DNA from 2 places in the Terrisporobacter muris genome. Region 2 is predicted to be linked to the other one. Evidence: riboswitches for the same ligand, from Rfam matches in the RefSeq annotation. Region 2 holds a riboswitch; the other holds the start of a gene.

Region 1 (10,661 bases), on a different contig from region 2:
TATAATCACTTTAACTGACGTTCACGGAAATGCTATATCATGGGCATCTTCAGGACAATTAGGATTTAAAGGATCAAGAAAATCAACTCCATTTGCTTCTCAAATGGCTGCAGAAACTGCTGCTAAAGCTGCAATGGAACATGGTTTAAAAAGTGTTGAAGTATTCGTAAAAGGACCTGGTTCAGGAAGAGAAGCTGCAATAAGAGCTTTACAAGCAACTGGACTAGAAGTAACAATGATAAAAGATGTTACTCCAATCCCACACAACGGATGTAGACCACCAAAAAGAAGAAGAGTATAATTAGGAGGTGTAATTATGGCAAGATATACTGGTGCATCATGCAGACAATGCCGTAGAGAAGGAATGAAATTATTCCTTAAAGGTGATAGATGTTATACAGATAAATGTGCTATAGTTAAAAGAAACTATGCTCCAGGACAACATGGTCAAGGAAGAAAGAAAGTTTCTAACTATGGTTTACAATTAAGAGAAAAACAAAAAGTTAAGAGAATATACGGAGTTTTAGAAACTCAATTCAGAAACATGTACGAACGTGCTGAGAAAATGACTGGTAAAACTGGTGAAAACTTATTAAGCTTATTAGAAAGAAGATTAGATAATGTTGTTTACAGAATGGGATTAGCTAACTCTAGAAAAGAAGCTAGACAATTAATAACTCATGCACATTTTACTTTAAACGGTAAAAAAGTAGATATACCTTCAATAACTGTAAAAGTTGGAGATGTTATAGCAGTTAAAGAAACTTCTAAATCATCTGCTAAATTCAAAGGTATAGTAGAAGCAAATACAAAAGTAGCTCCAAGATGGATAGATGCAAGCGTAGAAAATATGACTGCAACTGTAACTGCTCTTCCAGGAAGAGAAGATATAGATCTTGAAATAGCTGAACACTTAATCATAGAGCTTTATTCTAAATAATAAGCATCTTCTAAAGTTTATCTTTAGAGGTGTTTACCCTCAGTGGATTAATAAATTTGAAGGAGGGTTTATCCATGATAGAAATAGAAAAACCAAAAGTAGATATTGTAGAACTTGGTGAAGATTATAGATATGGAAAGTTTGTCATTGAACCTTTAGAAAGAGGATATGGAATTACTATAGGAAATGCTCTTAGAAGAATATTATTATCTTCTTTACCTGGTGTAGCAGTAAATTCTATAAGAATAGATGGTGTTCTTCATGAATTCTCAACAGTACCAGGAGTTAAAGAAGATGTTACTGAAATAATATTAACTTTAAAAGAACTTTCAGCAACTATAGATGGTGAAGGAAGTAGAACTCTTAAAATACAGGCTCAAGGTCCATGTACTGTAACAGGTGCAGATATAATCTGTCCTCCAGATGTTGAAATATTAAGTAAAGACTTAGTTATCGCTACTTTAGACGATAATGCTAAATTTAATATGGAAATAAACATCGATAAAGGTAGAGGATATGTTCCAGCCGAGGAAAACAAAACTGAAAATATGCCTATAGGTGTTTTACCTGTAGACTCAATATACACTCCCGTACAAAAAGTTAGCTACCATGTAGAAAACACTAGAGTTGGTCAAAAATCAGATTATGATAAATTAACACTTGAAGTTTGGACTAATGGAAGCATTAATCCTCAAGAGGGTATATCTCTTGCAGCTAAAGTATTAGTTGAGCATTTAAATCTATTCATTGACTTAACTGAGCATGTAAGCAATGTTGAAATAATGGTAGAAAAAGAAGAAGATCAAAAAGAAAAAGTTCTTGAAATGACTATAGAAGAGCTTGATTTATCAGTAAGATCTTACAACTGTTTAAAGAGAGCGGGAATTAACACAGTTGAAGAATTAGCTAATAAATCAGAAGATGATATGATGAAGGTTAGAAACCTTGGTAAAAAATCACTTGAAGAAGTTATTCAAAAACTTGAAGAATTAGGATTAGGACTTAAACCTAGCGAAGAATAAGCGAGCAAAGGAGGGATTGGCGTGGCTAATTACCGTAAATTAGGACGTGTGACATCACACAGAAACCTTATGTTAAGAAACTTAGTAACTGACTTACTAAGATGTGGTAGAATAGAAACTACAGTAACAAGAGCTAAAGAAACTCGTAGAATGGCTGAAAAGATGATAACTCTTGCTAAAAGAGGAGATCTTCATGCTAGAAGACAAGTTTTAGCTTACGTTATGGATGAAACAGTAGTAAACAACTTATTCACTGATATAGCTCCAAAATATGCTGAGAGAAATGGTGGATACACTAGAATAATCAAAAAAGGGCCAAGAAGAGGCGATGCAGCTGAAATGGCATTTATTGAATTAGTTTAGTAAATAGTTAATATATATGAAAAAAAGATTAAGTTTGATGGGCTTAATCTTTTTTTTGTGCAAATAATATTAATAAAAAGAACATTATATAATCAAAGGAATTATTTTTTAATTAGAACTGTGATATAATATTAAGATACAAATTTTAAATTACTACTTTAAAGAGGGAGTAGAATAAATGAATAATATTATAAAGGTTAACAATATTTCATACGAATACATAACTGAAGAATCTAGTTTTAAAGCCATAGATAATTTAAGTTTGAATGTTAAGCAAGGTGAATTTGTAGCTATTATAGGTCATAATGGTTCGGGAAAATCAACTTTATCTAAAAACTTGAATGCTATTTTGATGCCAACAGAAGGTAATATTCTTATAGATGGAAATGATACAAAAAATGAAGAAAAACTATGGGATATAAGACAAACAGCAGGTATGGTATTCCAAAATCCAGATAATCAAATAGTTGCAACTATAGTAGAAGAAGATGTAGCATTTGGTCCAGAAAACTTGGGTGTAGAACCAAAGGTAATTAGAGAAAGAGTAAAAGAGGCTCTTGAAAGTGTAGGTATTACAGAGTTAAAAGATAGACAACCGCACTTATTATCTGGAGGTCAAAAACAAAGGGTTGCCATAGCGGGAATAATTGCTATGAGACCAAAATGTATAATTTTTGATGAAGCAACAGCAATGCTTGATCCATCAGGAAGAAAAGAAGTTATGAATGTAATAGAAAAACTTAATAAAGAAGAAAATATTACAGTATTACACATAACTCATTATATGGAAGAAGCTGTAGAAGCTGATAGAGTTATAGTTATGGACAAAGGACGTAAAGTATTAGAAGGAACGCCAAAAGAAGTGTTTAGAAACGTAGAAAAGCTTAAAAAAATAGGATTAGACGTTCCTTATATGACAGAACTAGCCACTTCTTTAAAAGAAGAAGGAATAGAAATTAGTGATGATATATTAACAGTAGATGAGATGGTGGTGAAATTATGTCAATTATTATAAAAAATTTAACTTATATATATGATGAGGGTATGCCTTTTGCTAGTAAAGCATTAGATAATATATCATTTGAAATAAAAGATAGAGATTTTGTTGGTCTAATAGGCCATACTGGTTCAGGCAAATCTACCCTTATACAGCATTTAAACGGTCTTATAAAGCCATCATCAGGAGAGATTTTCATAAATGATTTCAACATAACTGGAGAAAATCAAAATTTAACTGAAATTAGAAAAAGAGTAGGAATAGTGTTTCAATATCCTGAATATCAACTTTTTGAAGAAACAGTTGAAAAAGATATAGCTTTTGGACCTTCTAATTTGAATCTAAGTCAAGAAGAAATATCTATTAGAGTAAAAGAATCTATGCAAGCTGTAGGACTTGATTATGATGAGTATAAAGATAAATCACCATTTGATTTATCTGGTGGCCAAAAGCGTAGAGTAGCAATAGCTGGTGTTATAGCAATGAAGCCAGAACTACTAATACTGGATGAGCCTACAGCAGGATTAGATCCAGGAGGAAGAGATGAAATCTTTGCTTTAATAAAAAGATTACATGAAGAAAGTCATATGACAATAATACTTTCTTCTCATAGCATGGATGATATGGCTAAAATAGCTAAAACAATAATAGTTATGAATCATGGTAAGATTGAATTTATGGGAACACCTAAAGAAATCTTCAATAGTAATGCATCAAGACTTAAGGAAATAGGGTTAGATATACCACAAGTTTTAGAATTAGCTATTAAACTAAAGGATAAAGGTTTTGATATAAAAACTGATGTCTTAACAATAGAAGAGATAAAAGACGAAATACTAAACTTTATGAAAGGAAGAAAGAAATGTTAAAAGATATAACCATAGGTCAATATTATCCTGCAAATTCTTGTATTCATAAGTTAGATTCAACAACAAAGCTTGTTGCAACAATAGTATTCATGGTATCTTTATTTGTAGTAAATAAATTTTGGCCATATTTATTAGTAGCTTTAGTCTTAGTTACAGTGATTAAAATGTCTCAGATACCTCTTAAATACATTATAAAAGGAATTAAGCCGCTTAGATGGATAATTCTATTTACTTTTGTTATAAATATATTCTTTTTACCTGGAGAGGTAATTTGGAAGTTTGGTTTTTTAACCCTGACTAGAGAAGGTATAAGACAGGCTATTTTTATGTCTATAAGGTTGATATTTTTAGTTGTGGGCACATCTTTGCTTACTTTAACAACTTCACCTATACAACTTACAGATGGTATAGAAAGAATGTTAAGTCCTTTTAAAAAGATAGGTATGCCTGTACATGAGTTGGCTATGATGATGACGATAGCGCTTAGATTTATACCTACATTATTAGATGAAACAGATAAGATTATGAAAGCTCAAATGTCTAGAGGTGCTGATTTTGAAAGTAGCAACATAATAAATAGGGCTAAAAACTTAGTACCATTATTAGTTCCTTTATTTGTTAGTGCTTTTAGAAGGGCTGATGAATTAGCTATGGCTATGGAAGCTAGATGTTATAGAGGTGGATATAATAGAACTAAAATGAAAGAAGCTAAAATTACAAAAGCTGATTATACAGCATATGTTTTACAAGTAGTATTTTTGGCAATCATAATAGTAACTAAATTCATATAAATGAGGAAGTAAATGAGAAATTTAAAACTTACTATACAATATGATGGCACTAGATATTGTGGTTGGCAAAAACAACCTAACTCTTCTGGTATACAGGGTACAATAGAATATGCTATCTATGAAATAACAAAAGAAAAAGTAAATATTATAGGCTCTGGAAGAACTGATGCTGGTGTTCATGCTTTAGGCCAAGTTGCAAATTTTAAAACAAGTTCAAGCATACCTGCTAATAGAATTCCTGACGCTTTAAATGCAAAATTGCCAAAGGATATATCTATAATTGACTGCCAAGAAGTATCTGAGGACTTTCACTCTAGATACAGTGCAACAGGGAAAATATATAGATATTTGATATATAATAAGCCTTATAGAAGCCCATTATACAAGGATACATCATATCATGTTAGGTATGACCTTGATATACAAAAAATGCACTCAGAAGCTAAATCATTACTTGGAACACATGAATTTAAAGGATTTATGAGTTCTGGATCATCGGTAAAGGATACAGTTAGAACTATACACAATATTACAATTGAGGAGAGTGGAGACTTAATTGTTTTAGAAGTGGAAGGAAATGGATTTTTATACAATATGGTGAGAATAATAGTAGGAACATTGGTGGATATAGGCAGAGGAAGAATAGATAAATCAATGGAAGAAATAATTGCTTCGCAAGATAGGGGAGAAGCAGGTCATACCGCGCCTGCACACGGATTATTTCTTAAAAAAGTTCATTATTAAACTTGACACACCAGGGTCATTGTATTAAAATGAATAAGAGTGTGCTAGTAAGTCCACATTGCCCCGGACTTTATATATACGGTAGATAAAAAAATTATGAAAATTAAGGAGGGACAACCATGAAAAGTTATATAGCTAAACCAGCTGACGTACAAAGAAACTGGTACGTAGTTGATGCTGAAGGAAAAACATTAGGTCGTCTTGCTACAGAAATAGCAACTATATTAAGAGGAAAGCATAAACCAACATTTACACCACACGTAGACGGTGGAGATTTTGTTGTTGTTGTAAACGCAGCAAAAGTAGTTTTAACAGGAAAGAAATTAGATCAAAAATTATATAGATACCACACTGGTTATGTAGGTGGATTAAAAGAAATAACTTACAGAGAAATGATGGATAAGAAACCAGAAGAAGTAGTAGCACATGCAGTTAGCGGAATGTTACCAAAAAATAAATTAAGAAGCAGAATGATGACTAGATTAAGAGTTTTTGCAGGTGCTGAACATACACATGCAGCTCAAAACCCAGTTGAATTAAACGTATAGAATTAATAGGTGAAAGGAGGAGTTATCATGGAAAAAGTTCAATTCTACGGAACAGGAAGAAGAAAAAGCTCTGTAGCTAGAGTTAGATTAGTTGCAGGTGAAGGAAATATAGTAGTTAATGGAAGACCAGTTGGAGAATACTTCAACTACGAAACATTAATAAGAGATGTTAAACAACCATTAGTTTTAACAAGCAATGAAAATAAATACGATGTAATAGTAAAAGTTGAAGGTGGAGGATTCACTGGACAAGCTGGAGCTATAAGACATGGTATATCAAGAGCTTTATTAAAAGCTGATGCTGAGTTAAGAGGAGACTTAAAGAAAGCTGGATTCTTAACAAGAGATGCAAGAATGAAAGAAAGAAAGAAATATGGTTTAAAAGCTGCAAGAAGAGCGCCTCAGTTCTCAAAAAGATAGTTTTTATTCAATATTGGAAATTTTTCAAATTGTATATACAAGATGTATTTCAACATTATGTTGGAATGCATCTTTTTTATTATTAAAAAGAAAAGCTAACAACTATTAGTTGTTAGCTTAACTTATATTGGGTGTTGGGTATTGGGATTATTTATTTGATGTAAATTACTGACTTATTTATAATTCTCTGCTCTAACTTCGAAGTATGACTGTGGATGATTACAAACAGGACATACTTCAGGTGCTATCTTACCTTTATGTATATGTCCGCAGTTTTGGCAATGCCAATAAACTTCACCATCTTTTTCAAATATAGTTCCATTTTCCAAGTTTTCAAGAAGTTTACGATATCTTTCTTCGTGCTCTTTTTCTATTTTTCCAACAGATTCAAATAAATATGCTATTTTATCAAAGCCTTCTTCTTTAGCTTCTTTAGCAAAAGTATGATACATATCTGTCCATTCGTAATTTTCTCCTTCAGCAGCATCTTTTAAGTTTTCTGGAGTAGAAGATATACCATCATGTAAAAGTTTGAACCATATTTTAGCGTGCTCTTTTTCGTTATTTGCAGTTTCTTCGAATATAGCGGCTATTTGATTATAGCCTTCTTTTTTTGCTTTAGAAGCATAGTAAGTATATTTGGTTCTTGCTTGGGCTTCTCCAGCAAAAGCAGATAATAAATTTTTTTCGGTTTTACTTCCCTTTAATTCCATAATTATTTCCCCTTTAATTTGAAGTATTTAATTTATCTAATTGATAATTATTTTCTTTATACTATATTTATACCATAAAATTCCAAATTAAAACATAGAAAATGTAATTTTTCTAAATATTTTATTTATAAGTAAAATAAAATATAATTGACATGATAAATATATTGAAGTACTATTGTATTAATTGAATAAAATCTTCAGGGCAGGGTGAAATTCCCTACCGGTGGTTATAGCCCACGAGCCATTATGGCATGATTCGGTGAGATTCCGAAGCCGACAGTAAAGTCTGGATGAAAGAAGATAGAATTAATCTAATTTAAGTATCATGATTTGAATTATATGCTCTGAAATGAATTTATCATTTCAGAGTTTTTTAATTTAAAGTTGAATAATCTATTATTAGATTAATTAATTTATAGAAATCTTGCCTTGAACATATTGTTCAGGGCTTTTTATATTTGAGGGAGATTTATTGGAGGTGAACTATGACTGATAAACAATATATGAAAATTGCATTAGAACTTGCCATAAAAGGATGTGGATTTGTAAATCCAAATCCTATGGTTGGAGCTATTATTGTAAAAGATAATGAAATAATAGGCGAGGGATATCACCAAGCTTATGGAATGTTCCATGCGGAACGAAATGCTATTATGAATTGCAAAAAATCACTTAAAGGAGCAACCATGTATGTTACATTAGAACCTTGTTGCCACTATGGAAAAACGCCACCCTGTACAGAAGTTATTATAGAAAGTGGTATAAGTAAAGTTGTTATAGGGTCATTAGATCCGAATCCATTGGTTGCAGGAAAAGGGATAGAAATTCTTCAAAATAATAATATAGAAGTTGTAGAAGGAGTATTAAAAGAAGAATGTGATGATATTAATGAAGTATTTTTTAATTACATAAAAACAAAGGTGCCATATGTAGTAATGAAATATGCTATGACTATGGATGGGAAGATAGCAACTTATACTGGTAAATCAAAATGGATAACAGGAGAAGCCTCTAGAAAAAAAGTGCATGAGGAAAGGCATAAATACAGTGGAATTATGGTTGGTGTAGGAACGGTATTATTAGATGATCCAATGCTTAACTGTAGATTAAAAAATGCCAAAAACCCTACAAGAATAATATGTGATACTAATCTAAGAACACCTATTGATTGCAAAATAGTAAATACAGCAAAGGAAATACCTACAATAATAGCTACAAGTAATACAGATAAAGAAAGACAAAGGTTATACATAGATAAGAGTTGTAAGATTATAGTTATTCCTAAAAAGGATAATCACATTGATTTAAAGGAATTAATGCATATACTTGGTCAAGAAAAGATTGACAGTGTTCTTTTAGAAGGTGGGGGAACTTTAAACTGGTCTGCATTACAGAGTGGAATAGTTAATAAAATTCAAACTTATATTGGTCCAAAAATATTTGGAGGTAAAAATGCTAAATCGCCAGTATTGGGATTAGGAGTAGATTGTCCGCAAGAATCTTTTTATTTAAATAATACAAAAATAACGAAAATAGATGAAGATATATTAATAGAAAGTGAGGTAATATCTAAGTGTTTACAGGTATAGTTGAGGAAATAGGAAAAATACAAAATGTAAAAAAGAATGTTAAATCATCGGTGCTTACTATAGAAGGGAATAAAATATTTGAAGATATTAATATAGGGGATAGTATTTCTGTCAATGGTGTTTGTCTTACTGTAACAACATTTAGCAATAATACTTTTACAGCAGATGTAATGAATGAAACTATAAGTAGATCTTCATTGGGACAATTGAAAAATGGAAGCAGTGTTAATTTAGAAAGGGCGATATCTGCCAATGGAAGATTTGGAGGCCATATTGTATCAGGCCATATTGATGGCATAGGAAAAATAATAAAAATAGAAAAAGATGATAATTCAATTTGGTATACCATTGCAGTGAAGGATAATTTAATGAAATATATAGTAGAAAAAGGCTCAATTGCCATAGATGGAATAAGTCTTACAATAGCAAAAGTTGCAGTAAATGATTTTAGTATATCTATTATTCCGCACACAGTGCAGGAAACTATACTTTCCCACAGGTCGGTTGGGGATATTGTGAATATCGAGAATGATGTCATCGGAAAGTATGTGGAAAAGTTAATAACTTGTGAAAAAAATAAAAAAGTTGAAAGCAATATAACTATGGATTTTTTAATAAAAAATGGGTTTTAGGAGGGAGAAAAATGTTTAAATTTAATACTATCGAAGAAGCTTTACAAGATCTTCGAGAAGGAAAAATAATAATTGTTACAGATGATGAAGATAGAGAGAATGAAGGAGACTTTATATGTGCAGCTGAGTTTGCTACAACAGAAAATGTGAACTTTATGGCAACATATGCGAAGGGGCTAATATGTATGCCTATGAGTAAAGAGATTTGTGAAAAATTACAACTTACACAAATGGTATCTAACAATACAGATAATCATAGTACTGCTTTTACAGTTTCTATAGATCATATAGATACAACTACAGGAATATCAGCACAAGAAAGAAGTATAACAGCTATGAAATGCGTGGATGAAAATTCTAAACCAGAAGACTTCCGTAGACCAGGTCATATGTTTCCACTTTTATCAAAGAAAAATGGAGTATTAGAACGTAATGGTCATACAGAAGCTACAGTTGATTTAATGAAGTTAGCAGGACTTAAAGAGTGTGGATTATGTTGTGAAATCATGAGGGAAGATGGAACTATGATGCGTACATTAGAGTTAATAGACTTATCTAAGAAATGGAACTTGAAATTTATAACAATAAAAGATTTACAAGATTACAGAAAGAAACATGATAATCTTGTTGAATGTGTAGCTAATACAAAAATGCCTACTTCATATGGAGAGTTTAGAGCATATGGCTACATAAATAAATTAAATGGAGAGCATCATGTTGCTCTAGTAAAAGGTGATATAGGTGATGGTAAAAATCTATTATGTCGTGTTCATTCTGAGTGTTTAACAGGTGATGCTTTTGGTTCACAAAGATGTGATTGTGGGCAACAATTTTCGGCGGCGATGAGACAAATAGAAGAAGAGGGAAGAGGTATACTTCTTTATATGAGACAAGAGGGTCGTGGCATAGGTCTTATAAATAAATTGAGAGCATATGAATTACAAGATCAAGGTATGGACACTTTAGAAGCTAACTTAGCTCTGGGATTTGAGGGAGATATGAGAGAGTATTTCATAGGAGCACAAATATTAAG
Region 2 (10,661 bases):
CAACTAGTAATGCTCCCACAAGTCCAGGTCCATACGTAACAGATATGTGATCTATATCTTCTAATTTAATGTTTGCTGTATCTATCGCTTCTTGAAATACTGCATCTATATTTTCTATATGTTTTCTAGAAGCTACCTCTGGTACAACGCCTCCAAATTTTTTATGTAATTCAATTTGAGTAGATACTATATTTGCTAATACTTCTCTACCATTTTTTAAGATTGCAACTGCTGTTTCATCACAACTACTTTCCATCGATAACGTTATTATATCCTTCATTTTTACACCTCATTTAATTGGTTCCACATAATGATGGCATCTTCTTTATTATCACTATAATATTCTTTTCTTATGCCACCCATTTTAAATCCATACTTTCTGTATAAATTTTGGGCTACTGTATTAGATGATCTTACTTCTAAAGTCATAGCTACTAATTTACTTTCTTCACATAGTTTTACCATTTCTTTTACAAGCTTATCTCCGATTTTCTTTCCTCTATAGTCACTATGTACTGCCACATTTGTAATATGACCTTCATCTACTACAAACCAAACGCCCACATATCCTACAATTTTATTGTCCAATTCAGCTACTAAATACCTAGCTAAATCATTTTTTAACTCTTTTCTAATTGATTCCTTTGACCAAGGATCTGTAAAACAATTTTCTTCAACTATGTAAACTGAGTCCACATCGTCCTTTGTCATAGATCTTATTATTATATTATTTTCCATCTCTTAACCTCTTTTGCTTCTCTTCGTATTGTTCTTCTGCTTGAGATTTTCTTATATACATTGGATTTATATCATAACAATTATGTACTTCTATATTTTGTTCAAATTTATCTCTTGCTACAACACATAAACTACTTGCCTTCGTTATGTTATTTGATGGACATGGTATAGTGATATTTGATATAGCCTGTATTTTTTCTTTATATTTATATACAGCTTCACCTACTAATACCCATTCTTCATTTGTACTAGATAATTCTTCTAACAAATCATCAATTGGGATAATGTTTATTTCCTCTAATGCTTTGATTTTGTTTCCTTCAACTATGTATTTACAAGTATAAACTTGATTTCTCTGTGCATCTAATATAGAACATATCTTTTTATTACAAAGGTCCATATTAGCTCCTAGTATTTCTAAAGAATTTACACCTATTAAAGGAATATTATTTACATGAGCCATGGCTTTTGCCGTAGCCATTCCTATCCTAAGTCCCGTGAAAGAACCTGGTCCAACGCATATAGCTATAGCATCTATATCCCTTACTTCTATATCACTAAGTTTCAACATATTTTCTATCATAGGCATTAGTTTTTGTGAATGAGTTTTTTTAGTATTTATAGTATATTCACAAATTAATTTATCATCTTCTAAAACTGCTACATTTGCAGCCATAGTAGAAGTATCTATTCCTAATATTTTCATTATTTAGTCAACTCCTCAACTATTTCTTCGTATTTTTTGCCAAATGGTGTTAATACCATTTCTCTTCCATTTTCTTTATAATTTAACTCTATTTTTAAGTAATCTTCTGGTAGTATATCTTCAATTATATTTGCCCATTCTATTATGCATACACCTTCTGAATCTATATACTCATCAAATCCAATATCGTACATTTCTTCACTGCATCCAATTCTGTACACATCAAAATGATATAAAGGCATACGACCTTCATACTCATTTACTATAGTAAAAGTTGGACTTGTAATGTAATCCTCTACTTCTAAAGATTTAGCTAAACTTTGTGTCATTGTAGTTTTTCCCGCTCCTAAATCTCCTATTAAACAAATTATAGCACCTGGAAAAAGTAGTTTACCTAACTTTTCTCCAATCGCTCTAGTCTTATCTTCTCTATCTAAATAAATCTTTTTCATTTATATCACCATTAAAATCCTTTATTTATGTATCTTTAAATTTTATCTTATTAATTATTATTGTCAAATTATCTATTATTTAAGTCATTTCTTTCCTATACAACTAGATATTATTATATAATAACCTTCCCTTATAATAAAGGGGTTATCTATATTCTACTTTTTTTACATTAAAAAAAGAGCTTTATAAGCTCTTCTTTATTTTATAAAATTAATTATTTACTAAGTAATTTTTCCATTTTCTTAAACAGCGGCAATGTAACTATTGTCATTAGACCAGCTTTTACTATATTAAATGGTGCAATCATCCATATTACAAAAGTAAATAAATCTGTGACTCTTGGATTTATTACTGTACCCATTTGTACTATTTGTTCTAATGGCATACCATATACTGTTGCATATAAAGGCATCATTATATAATAGTTCACTATACATCCCACAATAGTCATTGCTATTATACCTATTAATCCTCCGAATAATACACCTTTTGTACTTTTAAATTTTCTATAAAATAGACATATCATTAATACATAAGATCCACCTATTACTACATTTGCAAATTCTCCCACTCCTCCAGTAGTACTAGCTGTTATTCCTTGAAGAAAATTTTTAACTACAACTATTACAAGTCCTGCCATTGGACCTAAAGACATCCCACCAAATATTGCTGGTATATCCGATACATCTATTTTTAGAAATGATGGGAATATGGGCAAGGGTACTGATATAAACATAAGAACATAAGCTATTGCTGATAAAATACCAACCTTTGCTATAGTTTTAGTAGATGATAACCCTGGTTTTCTAGCTGCATTTTGCATAATATAACCTCCAATTTTAAATATTTTCTTGAAATTAAAAAAACTCGAAGAATTAAAACCTTCGAGTCTTATGAATATTCAAAATGGATTATGGTGTATATCATAATTCTCTTCTCTCATCCAGACTGTACTGTCGGCTTTGGAATCTCACCAAATCATGCTACCTAAGTAGCTCGCGGGCTATAACCGCCGGTAGGGAATTTCACCCTGCCCCGAAGATCTTCTGTTTTTTTAATTTCTCACTTATATTATTATAATAATTAAATGAATTCATTATGTCAACATAATATTTTAGACATCAAAATCCAAAGTATGACTTAAGTTTATTTATTTTTCTTATAAACTATTTTTCCATCTATTATTGTGTATAATACATTACTATTTATTTCAAACGGATTATTGTCCCAAATAACTATATCTGCATCTTTTCCAACTTCAATAGATCCAACCTTATTATCTATTCCAAGCACTCTCGCTGGATTTATTGTTATAGCTTCCAACGCTTTTTCTGCTTTCATTCCATGCTTTATTGCTATCCCTGCACATATAGGAAGATATTGTATAGGGACAACTGGATGATCTGTCATCAAACAAACTTCTAAACCTGCATTTGAAAGAATTCCTGCTGTTTCAAAAGTTAAGTTACGTAGCTCTATTTTAGATCTTTCTGAAAGTGAAGGTCCTACTATTACTGGATATCCTTCCTCAACCAATTCTTCTGATACTAAATGCCCTTCTGTACAATGATCTAAAGTCAACCTTAAATTGAACTCTTTCGCAATTCTTATTGCTGTAAACATATCATCGGATCTATGAGCATGAGCTTTAAGAGGAATTTGCCTTTTTAGTACAGGTATTAAGCTTTCGTATTTAATATCATACTCTGGCTTACTTTCATCATCTTCTTCCAACTCGCATCTTTCAACTTCTTCTAGATACTCTTCTGCCTTTTTTAAATTTTCTCTAATTAAAGCCGCTATAGCCATTCTTGTTTGTGGAGTTTTATCGTCACTACCATAAACACTCTTTGGATTTTCTCCAAAAGCAATTTTAGCTGCTACAGGATTTTTTATTACCATTTTATCAATAATTCTACCAAAAGTTTTTATAGCTATGCATTGTCCACCCATTACATTAGCACTACCAGGAGTTGTACAAACCGCTGTTATTCCACCTTGAACTGCTTCTGTAAAGTTTCTATCCATTGGATTTATTCCATCAATAGGATTTAGATGAGGAGTCACAGGGTCTGTTTCTTCATTACCATCAGCTCCTTCAGCCCCCATACCATCTTCCCAAAGTCCTAAATGAGTATGTGCATCTATAAATCCTGGGAATACTAAGCATCCTTTAGCATCTATTATTTGAGCATCTAAAGGCGCTACTATCTCATTTCCTATTTCTACTATTTTTTTATTATCAATAAGAATATTACTATTTATTATTCCTTTAGTTACTGTATTTATTGTTCCATTTTTTATGAATATCACTTATTCTCCTCCATTATTAAAGCTTCATAGATAAAGCAACTCTTTGTTTATCTAAATCTATTCCAATTACTTTAACATCTACTATATCTCCAACAGAGCAAATTTCCATTGGGTCTTTTACAAATTTATTACTCATTTGTGATTTATGAACCAAACCATCATTTTTTATCCCTATGTCAACAAAAACACCAAAATCTACAACATTTCTAACTGTACCTTTTAATATCATACCTTCTTTTATATCTTCTATTTTTAATACATCCGTTCTAAGTATAGGTTTCATTCCATCTTCTTCTCTAGGGTCTCTACCTGGTTTCTTAATTTCTAAAATGATATCTCTTAAAGTAACTTCTCCAGTACCTAGATTTTCACTTAATTGTTTTAAACCTATTTTTTCTACTCTTTCTTCTATATCAGATATATTTTTATTTTTTACATCATCCAAAGAATATCCCAATATATCTAACATTTTTTTGCAAGTATCATAGCTTTCAGGATGGACACCTGTATTATCCAATGGATTTTTACCGTCTTCTATTCTCATAAATCCAGCACATTGAACAAATGCTGAAGGTCCTAATCTCTTTACCTTTTTAAGTTCTGTTCTTGATTTAAAAGAACCATTTTCTTCTCTATAAGTAATTATATTTTTTGCTACAGCTTTGCTTATTCCAGCTATATGTTCTAAAAGTGAGTATGAAGCTGTATTTAAGTCTAGACCTACCTTATTTACAGAATCTTCTACTACGCCGTCTAAAACTTCTTTTAGTCTTTTTTTATTTAAATCATGCTGATATTGACCAACACCAATGCTTTCTGGATCTATTTTAACAAGTTCTGCAAGAGGATCTTGAAGTCTTCTACCTATAGATATAGCTCCCCTTATGGAAACATTTATATCCGGATGTTCTTCAGCAGCAAGTTCAGATGCAGAATAAATCGATGCTCCAGCTTCATTTACTATAATATATTGAGTATCTACACCTAACTCTTTTATTAAATCAGATATTAGACCTTCTGATTCTCTAGAAGCAGTACCATTTCCTATCGCTATAACATCTATTTTATGTGTTTCTATTAATCTTTTTAATGTTTTCTTAGTTTGCTCTACTTTACCCTGTGGTTTGTGTGGATATACTATAGCTTCATCTAAGAATTTTCCACTTGCATCAACTACAGCTATCTTACATCCATTTACATAGCCAGGATCAAATCCCATAACTACCTTTCCTTTTAAAGGTGGCTGTAATAAAAGATTTTTTATATTTTCTCCAAATACATTGATTGCTCTTTCTTGAGCTAACTCAGTTAAATGATTTCTAACTTCTCTTTCTATGGATGGGAAAATTAATCTTTTATAAGCATCTTCTATGGCTGCAACTAATTTTTCTTTATTCTTAAAGTTATTTTTATTAACATATTGGTTTTCTATATATTTTAAAATTCTCTCATTATCTATTTCTAGCTTAACTTTTAAGAACTCTTCTTTTTCTCCTCTGTTTATTGCTAGAACCCTGTGAGAGGCCATATTACTTACTCTCTCACTAAAGTCATAATACATATCATAAACAGATTTTTCATCCTTAGCATTTTTTGTTACTATAACCCCATATTTTAAAGCATTTTCTCTTATATACTTTCTTATTTCTGCATTATCAGAAATTATTTCTGCAATTATATCGTTAGCACCTTTAAGTGCATCTTCTACAGATAAAACTTTTTTGTCTTCATCTATAAACTTTTCAGCCTCATAATCTATATCAACTATATTTTTTTCTAAAATTAATAAAGCCAAGTCTTCTAATCCTTTTTCCTTAGCTATTGTTGCTCTTGTTCTCTTTTTTTGTTTAAAAGGAGCATATATATCTTCAACCTCTTGTAAAGTATTCGCTTTTACTAAGCTTTTTAGGATTTCTTCTGTAAGTTTTCCTTGTTCTTCTATGATTCTTTTTACATCTTCTTTTCTAGATTGTAAATTTCTTAAATAAGTTAATCTATCGTTAAACTGTCTTAAGATAACATCACTCATTTCTCCTGTTATCTCTTTTCTGTACCTAGCAATGAAAGGTATTGTATTTCCTTCATCTATAAGTTTAATAGTATTTTCAATCTGTTCATCTCTTAGATTAAACTCTGATTTTAAAATTTGATTAATATTCAATTTGAACCTTCTTTCTAAAAATAAGGCTTAAGAATATTATCATTCTCAAGCCCTATGTTTTAATTATTTATTAATTTTGTTCATTTTTAAATACTCATTTATAAATAAATCTATATTTCCATCTAGTACACTATCCACATTGCCCACTTCGCAGTTTGTTCTGTGATCTTTTACTAATTTATAGGGTTGAAAAACATAGGATCTTATTTGGCTTCCCCAAGTAATTTGAGAATATTTACCTTGTATATCTTCTATTCTTTCTTTTTGTTCTAATTCTTTAAGGTGAATTAATTTCCCTTTTAGCATTTTCATAGCTGTCTCTCTGTTCATTAGCTGAGATCTTTCATTTTGACACTGAACAATTACTCCTGTAGGTATATGAGTTATCCTAACTGCAGAATCTGTAGTATTTACATGCTGACCTCCGGCACCAGAAGCTCTATAAGTATCAATTTTTAAATCTGATGGATTTAATTCAATATCAATATCATCATCCAATTCTGGAGTAATATCCACTGAAACAAAAGATGTATGTCTTTTTCCAGATGTATCATAAGGCGATATCCTTACAATTCTGTGAACACCTTTTTCACTTTTTAAATATCCATAAGCATTTAAACCTTCTATCAATAAGGTTACACTTTTAATTCCCGCCTCAGTATCTGGTAAGTAATCTAAAGTTTTAACTTTAAATCCTTTGTTATTTGCATATCTTGTGTACATTCTAAGAAGAATTTGTGCACAATCTTGAGCATCTAACCCACCAGTACCTGCATTAATAGATAATATGGCATTATTTGAATCATATTCTCCATTTAAAAGAGTCTTTATTCTTACCTTATCTAATTCATTTTGAATACTTTGGATAGATGATTCTATTTCTTTTTCAATAGAATCATCATCCTCTTCCATTGCCATCTCTAGCAATATCTCTATTTCTTCCAGTCCATTTTGTAAACTTTCATATTCTTCTATAGTATCTTTTAAAGATTTATTTTTTTGTAATATTTTCTGAGCTCTTTCATTATCATTCCAAAACTCTTGCTTTGATATTTCATTCTCTAACGACTCAACTTCTTTATTCAAACCATCTATGTCAAAGAGAAACCCTCAAATCTTTTAAATTTGAAGACATTTGTTGTAATTCTTGTCTATATTCTTGTTCATTTAGCATTGGAACCCTCCATACTATTTTCCGCAACAATGTTTGAACTTTTTACCACTTCCACAAGGGCAAGGTTCATTTCTTCCTACAGTTTTTTCTTTAACTACAGGAGATTTATCAGCTAAATCGCTTGGTGATGCTAATTTATCAACATCTACAACTGATTTTCTTTCTTTTGGTTGTTGCTCTATAGTTATATTGAATAAATATCTTACTGTATCTTCTTGAATATGCTTAACCATATCATCAAACATATCAAAACCTTCCATTTTGTATGCTATAACTGGATCTTGTTGTCCTAAAGCACGAAGACCTATACCTTGACGTAATTGATCCATTGCATCTATATGATCTATCCAGTGATTATCAACACATTGAAGAAGTATAATTCTTTCTACTTCTCTCATTCTTTCAGAACCTATTAGCTCTTCTTTTTCTCTATATATATCATGAGCTATTTCATAAATTTTATCGCTTAGTTCTTGTGTATTTAATTCTTCTAGACCTTCTACTTCTAAACTATCCGTTGGCATAAATAATCCATATAGATATGATTTTAAGTTTTCTAATTCTATACCCTTGTCTCCTACATAAGCAGTAACTGAAGAGTTAATAATTTCTTTTATCATACCTTGAACTTGCTCATTTATATCTTCGCCCTCTAAAACTCTTCCTCTTTCATCATATATAACTTGTCTTTGTTTATTCATAACATCGTCATATTGTAGTACGTGCTTTCTTATACCGAAGTTTCTTCCTTCAACTTTCTTTTGAGCATTTTCTATAGATCTAGTTAGCATTTTATGTTCAACTGGCATATCTTCTTCTAATCCAATTTTTTCTACTACACCTTGTATTCTTTCACTTCCAAATAATCTCATAAGTTCATCGTCTAATCCAATATAGAATCTTGAACTACCTGGATCACCTTGACGTCCAGAACGTCCTCTTAACTGGTTATCTATTCTTCTAGATTCGTGTCTTTCTGTACCTATGATTGCTAAACCACCAGCTTCTCTAACTGCTTCTTGCTCTTTTTTAGCTTGTTCTTTATATTTTTCATATAAATCATCAAATGTATGCTTAACTTTTGCTAATTCTTCATTTTCTGCTAATTCACTTTCTTCTATATGAGTATCTACTCTTTTTATCGCAGATTCAGTAAATCCTTGTCTCTTTAGTTCTTTTTTAGTTAAGAATAGAGGGTTACCACCTAACATAATGTCAGTTCCACGACCAGCCATGTTAGTCGCTATAGTTACAGCACCTAGTCTACCAGCTTGAGCAACTATTTCAGCTTCTTTTTCATGGTTTTTAGCATTTAATACCTCGTGCTTTATTCCTCTTTTCTTAAGAATTTGAGCTAATTTTTCTGATTTATCTATTGATACTGTACCAACTAGTACTGGTTGTTGTTTTTTATTTCTCTCTAATATTTCATCTGCTATTGCATTAAATTTACCATTTTCGTTTTTGTAAACTACATCTGGTAAATCTTCTCTTTGCACTGGCTTATTTGTAGGAATTACAACAACATCCATTTTGTATATTGATTTAAATTCTTCTTCTTCTGTTTTTGCTGTACCAGTCATACCAGAAAGTTTCTTATACATTCTAAAGAAGTTTTGGAATGTTATAGTTGCAAGAGTTTTAGATTCTCTTTGCACATGTAATCCTTCTTTAGCTTCTATTGCTTGATGTAAACCTTCTGAATATCTTCTACCAAACATTAAACGTCCAGTAAATTCATCAACTATTATAATTTCGCCATCTTTAACTACATAATCTACGTCTTTTTTCATTATGGCATGTGCTTTTAATGCTTGAGTTATATGGTGATATAGTTCCGTATGCTCTATATCAGTTATATTTTCAACATTAAAGTAAATTTCTGCTTTCTTTATACCTGATTCAGTTAAAGATGCAGCTTTTTGTTTTTCATCTATATCATAATCTCCGTCTGAGAAATGTGATTCTTTTTCTTCTTTAGTTTTTTCTTGTTCTGTTTTACTTGGAGCTTTTAATGTTAATACAAATGTATTTGCATCTGTATATAAATGTGTAGATTTATCCCCAGGTCCAGATATTATAAGAGGAGTTCTAGCTTCATCTATTAATATAGAGTCAACCTCATCCACTATTGCATAGTTTAATTCTCTTTGAACTCTTTGTTCTTTATGAATAACCATGTTATCCTTTAAATAATCGAATCCGTACTCATTATTAGTTCCGTATGTAATATCACAATTATATTGTTCTCTTCTTACTTCTGGAGTTTGTCCATGAACTATAACACCTACGCTAAGCCCTAAAAATTCATAAACTTTACCCATATCTTCTTTATCACGTTTTGCTAAGTAGTCATTTACTGTAACAACGTGCACACCTTTACCTTCAAGGGCATTTAAATACACTGGTGCTGCAGCAACTAAAGTTTTACCTTCACCAGTTTTCATTTCCGCTATTCTCCCTTGATGAAGTACCATACCACCTATAAGCTGAACATCATATTGTCTAAGTCCTAAAACTCTTTTAGATGCTTCTCTTACTACTGCAAAAGCTTCTGGTAATATATCGTCTAGTGTTTCACCATTTGATAATCTTTCTTTAAATTCATTTGTCATATTTTTAAGTTCTTTGTCTCTCATAGACTCGAACCTTGATTCCATCTCATCGATTTTTTCAGCAATCTTTTGGAAATTTTTTAATTCTTTTTTATCAGCCATGTTAAATAAACTATCTAAAAAACCCATTCTATGCATCTCTCCTCATTGTATTATTATACTATTATACATTTTAACATAAAAAGTCATGATTTAATATTAAATATTAACTTAATTATGTATAATCATACTTTATTATTATAGTTTTAACCACTCTTAAATATTTATTTAAAATTCATCATCTTTTGATGGTGCTATATATTCATAAGCCTGGTCATGGCTTAGTTTTTCAACACTTTCTAGCTTTCTATTAATCTGTCTAGTTCTAGTTCCTACTAATTTATCTATTTCTGAACTAGCTTGGTTTAATTTACTTTGTGCAGCATTTAATACTGTTTCAAATTTAGAAAACTCTGTTTTAACCGCGCCTAAAACTTTCCATACTTCACTAGAATGTCTTTC

What was found. Region 2 has a riboswitch for FMN ahead of NSA58_RS05710 (ECF transporter S component). Riboswitches for the same ligand answer to the same signal wherever they lie in the genome.
Region 1: another riboswitch for FMN. It lies ahead of ribD (bifunctional diaminohydroxyphosphoribosylaminopyrimidine deaminase/5-amino-6-(5-phosphoribosylamino)uracil reductase RibD); the one in region 2 lies ahead of NSA58_RS05710 (ECF transporter S component).

Annotation. Positions count from the first base shown of each region.
Region 1 is NZ_JANKBY010000013.1:5,376-16,036, reverse strand. It holds gene rpsK (30S ribosomal protein S11) at 1-301, shown strand, start outside; gene rpsD (30S ribosomal protein S4) at 317-940, shown strand; gene NSA58_RS02170 (DNA-directed RNA polymerase subunit alpha) at 1,015-1,962, shown strand; gene rplQ (50S ribosomal protein L17) at 1,984-2,325, shown strand; gene NSA58_RS02160 (energy-coupling factor transporter ATPase) at 2,504-3,340, shown strand; gene NSA58_RS02155 (energy-coupling factor transporter ATPase) at 3,325-4,191, shown strand; gene NSA58_RS02150 (energy-coupling factor transporter transmembrane component T family protein) at 4,185-4,982, shown strand; gene truA (tRNA pseudouridine(38-40) synthase TruA) at 4,995-5,726, shown strand; gene rplM (50S ribosomal protein L13) at 5,846-6,274, shown strand; gene rpsI (30S ribosomal protein S9) at 6,302-6,694, shown strand; gene rbr (rubrerythrin) at 6,868-7,407, opposite strand; FMN riboswitch at 7,597-7,713, shown strand; gene ribD (bifunctional diaminohydroxyphosphoribosylaminopyrimidine deaminase/5-amino-6-(5-phosphoribosylamino)uracil reductase RibD) at 7,893-8,996, shown strand; gene NSA58_RS02120 (riboflavin synthase) at 8,981-9,628, shown strand; gene NSA58_RS02115 (bifunctional 3,4-dihydroxy-2-butanone-4-phosphate synthase/GTP cyclohydrolase II) at 9,640-10,661, shown strand, end outside.
Region 2 is NZ_JANKBY010000045.1:2,170-12,830, reverse strand. It holds gene tsaD (tRNA (adenosine(37)-N6)-threonylcarbamoyltransferase complex transferase subunit TsaD) at 1-280, opposite strand, end outside; gene rimI (ribosomal protein S18-alanine N-acetyltransferase) at 283-738, opposite strand; gene tsaB (tRNA (adenosine(37)-N6)-threonylcarbamoyltransferase complex dimerization subunit type 1 TsaB) at 728-1,444, opposite strand; gene tsaE (tRNA (adenosine(37)-N6)-threonylcarbamoyltransferase complex ATPase subunit type 1 TsaE) at 1,444-1,896, opposite strand; gene NSA58_RS05710 (ECF transporter S component) at 2,112-2,720, opposite strand; FMN riboswitch at 2,825-2,944, opposite strand; gene NSA58_RS05705 (amidohydrolase) at 3,044-4,210, opposite strand; gene NSA58_RS05700 (Tex family protein) at 4,227-6,371, opposite strand; one part of gene prfB (peptide chain release factor 2) at 6,435-7,469, opposite strand; one part of gene prfB (peptide chain release factor 2) at 7,471-7,545, opposite strand; gene secA (preprotein translocase subunit SecA) at 7,560-10,289, opposite strand; gene NSA58_RS05685 (DNA recombination protein RmuC) at 10,428-10,661, opposite strand, start outside.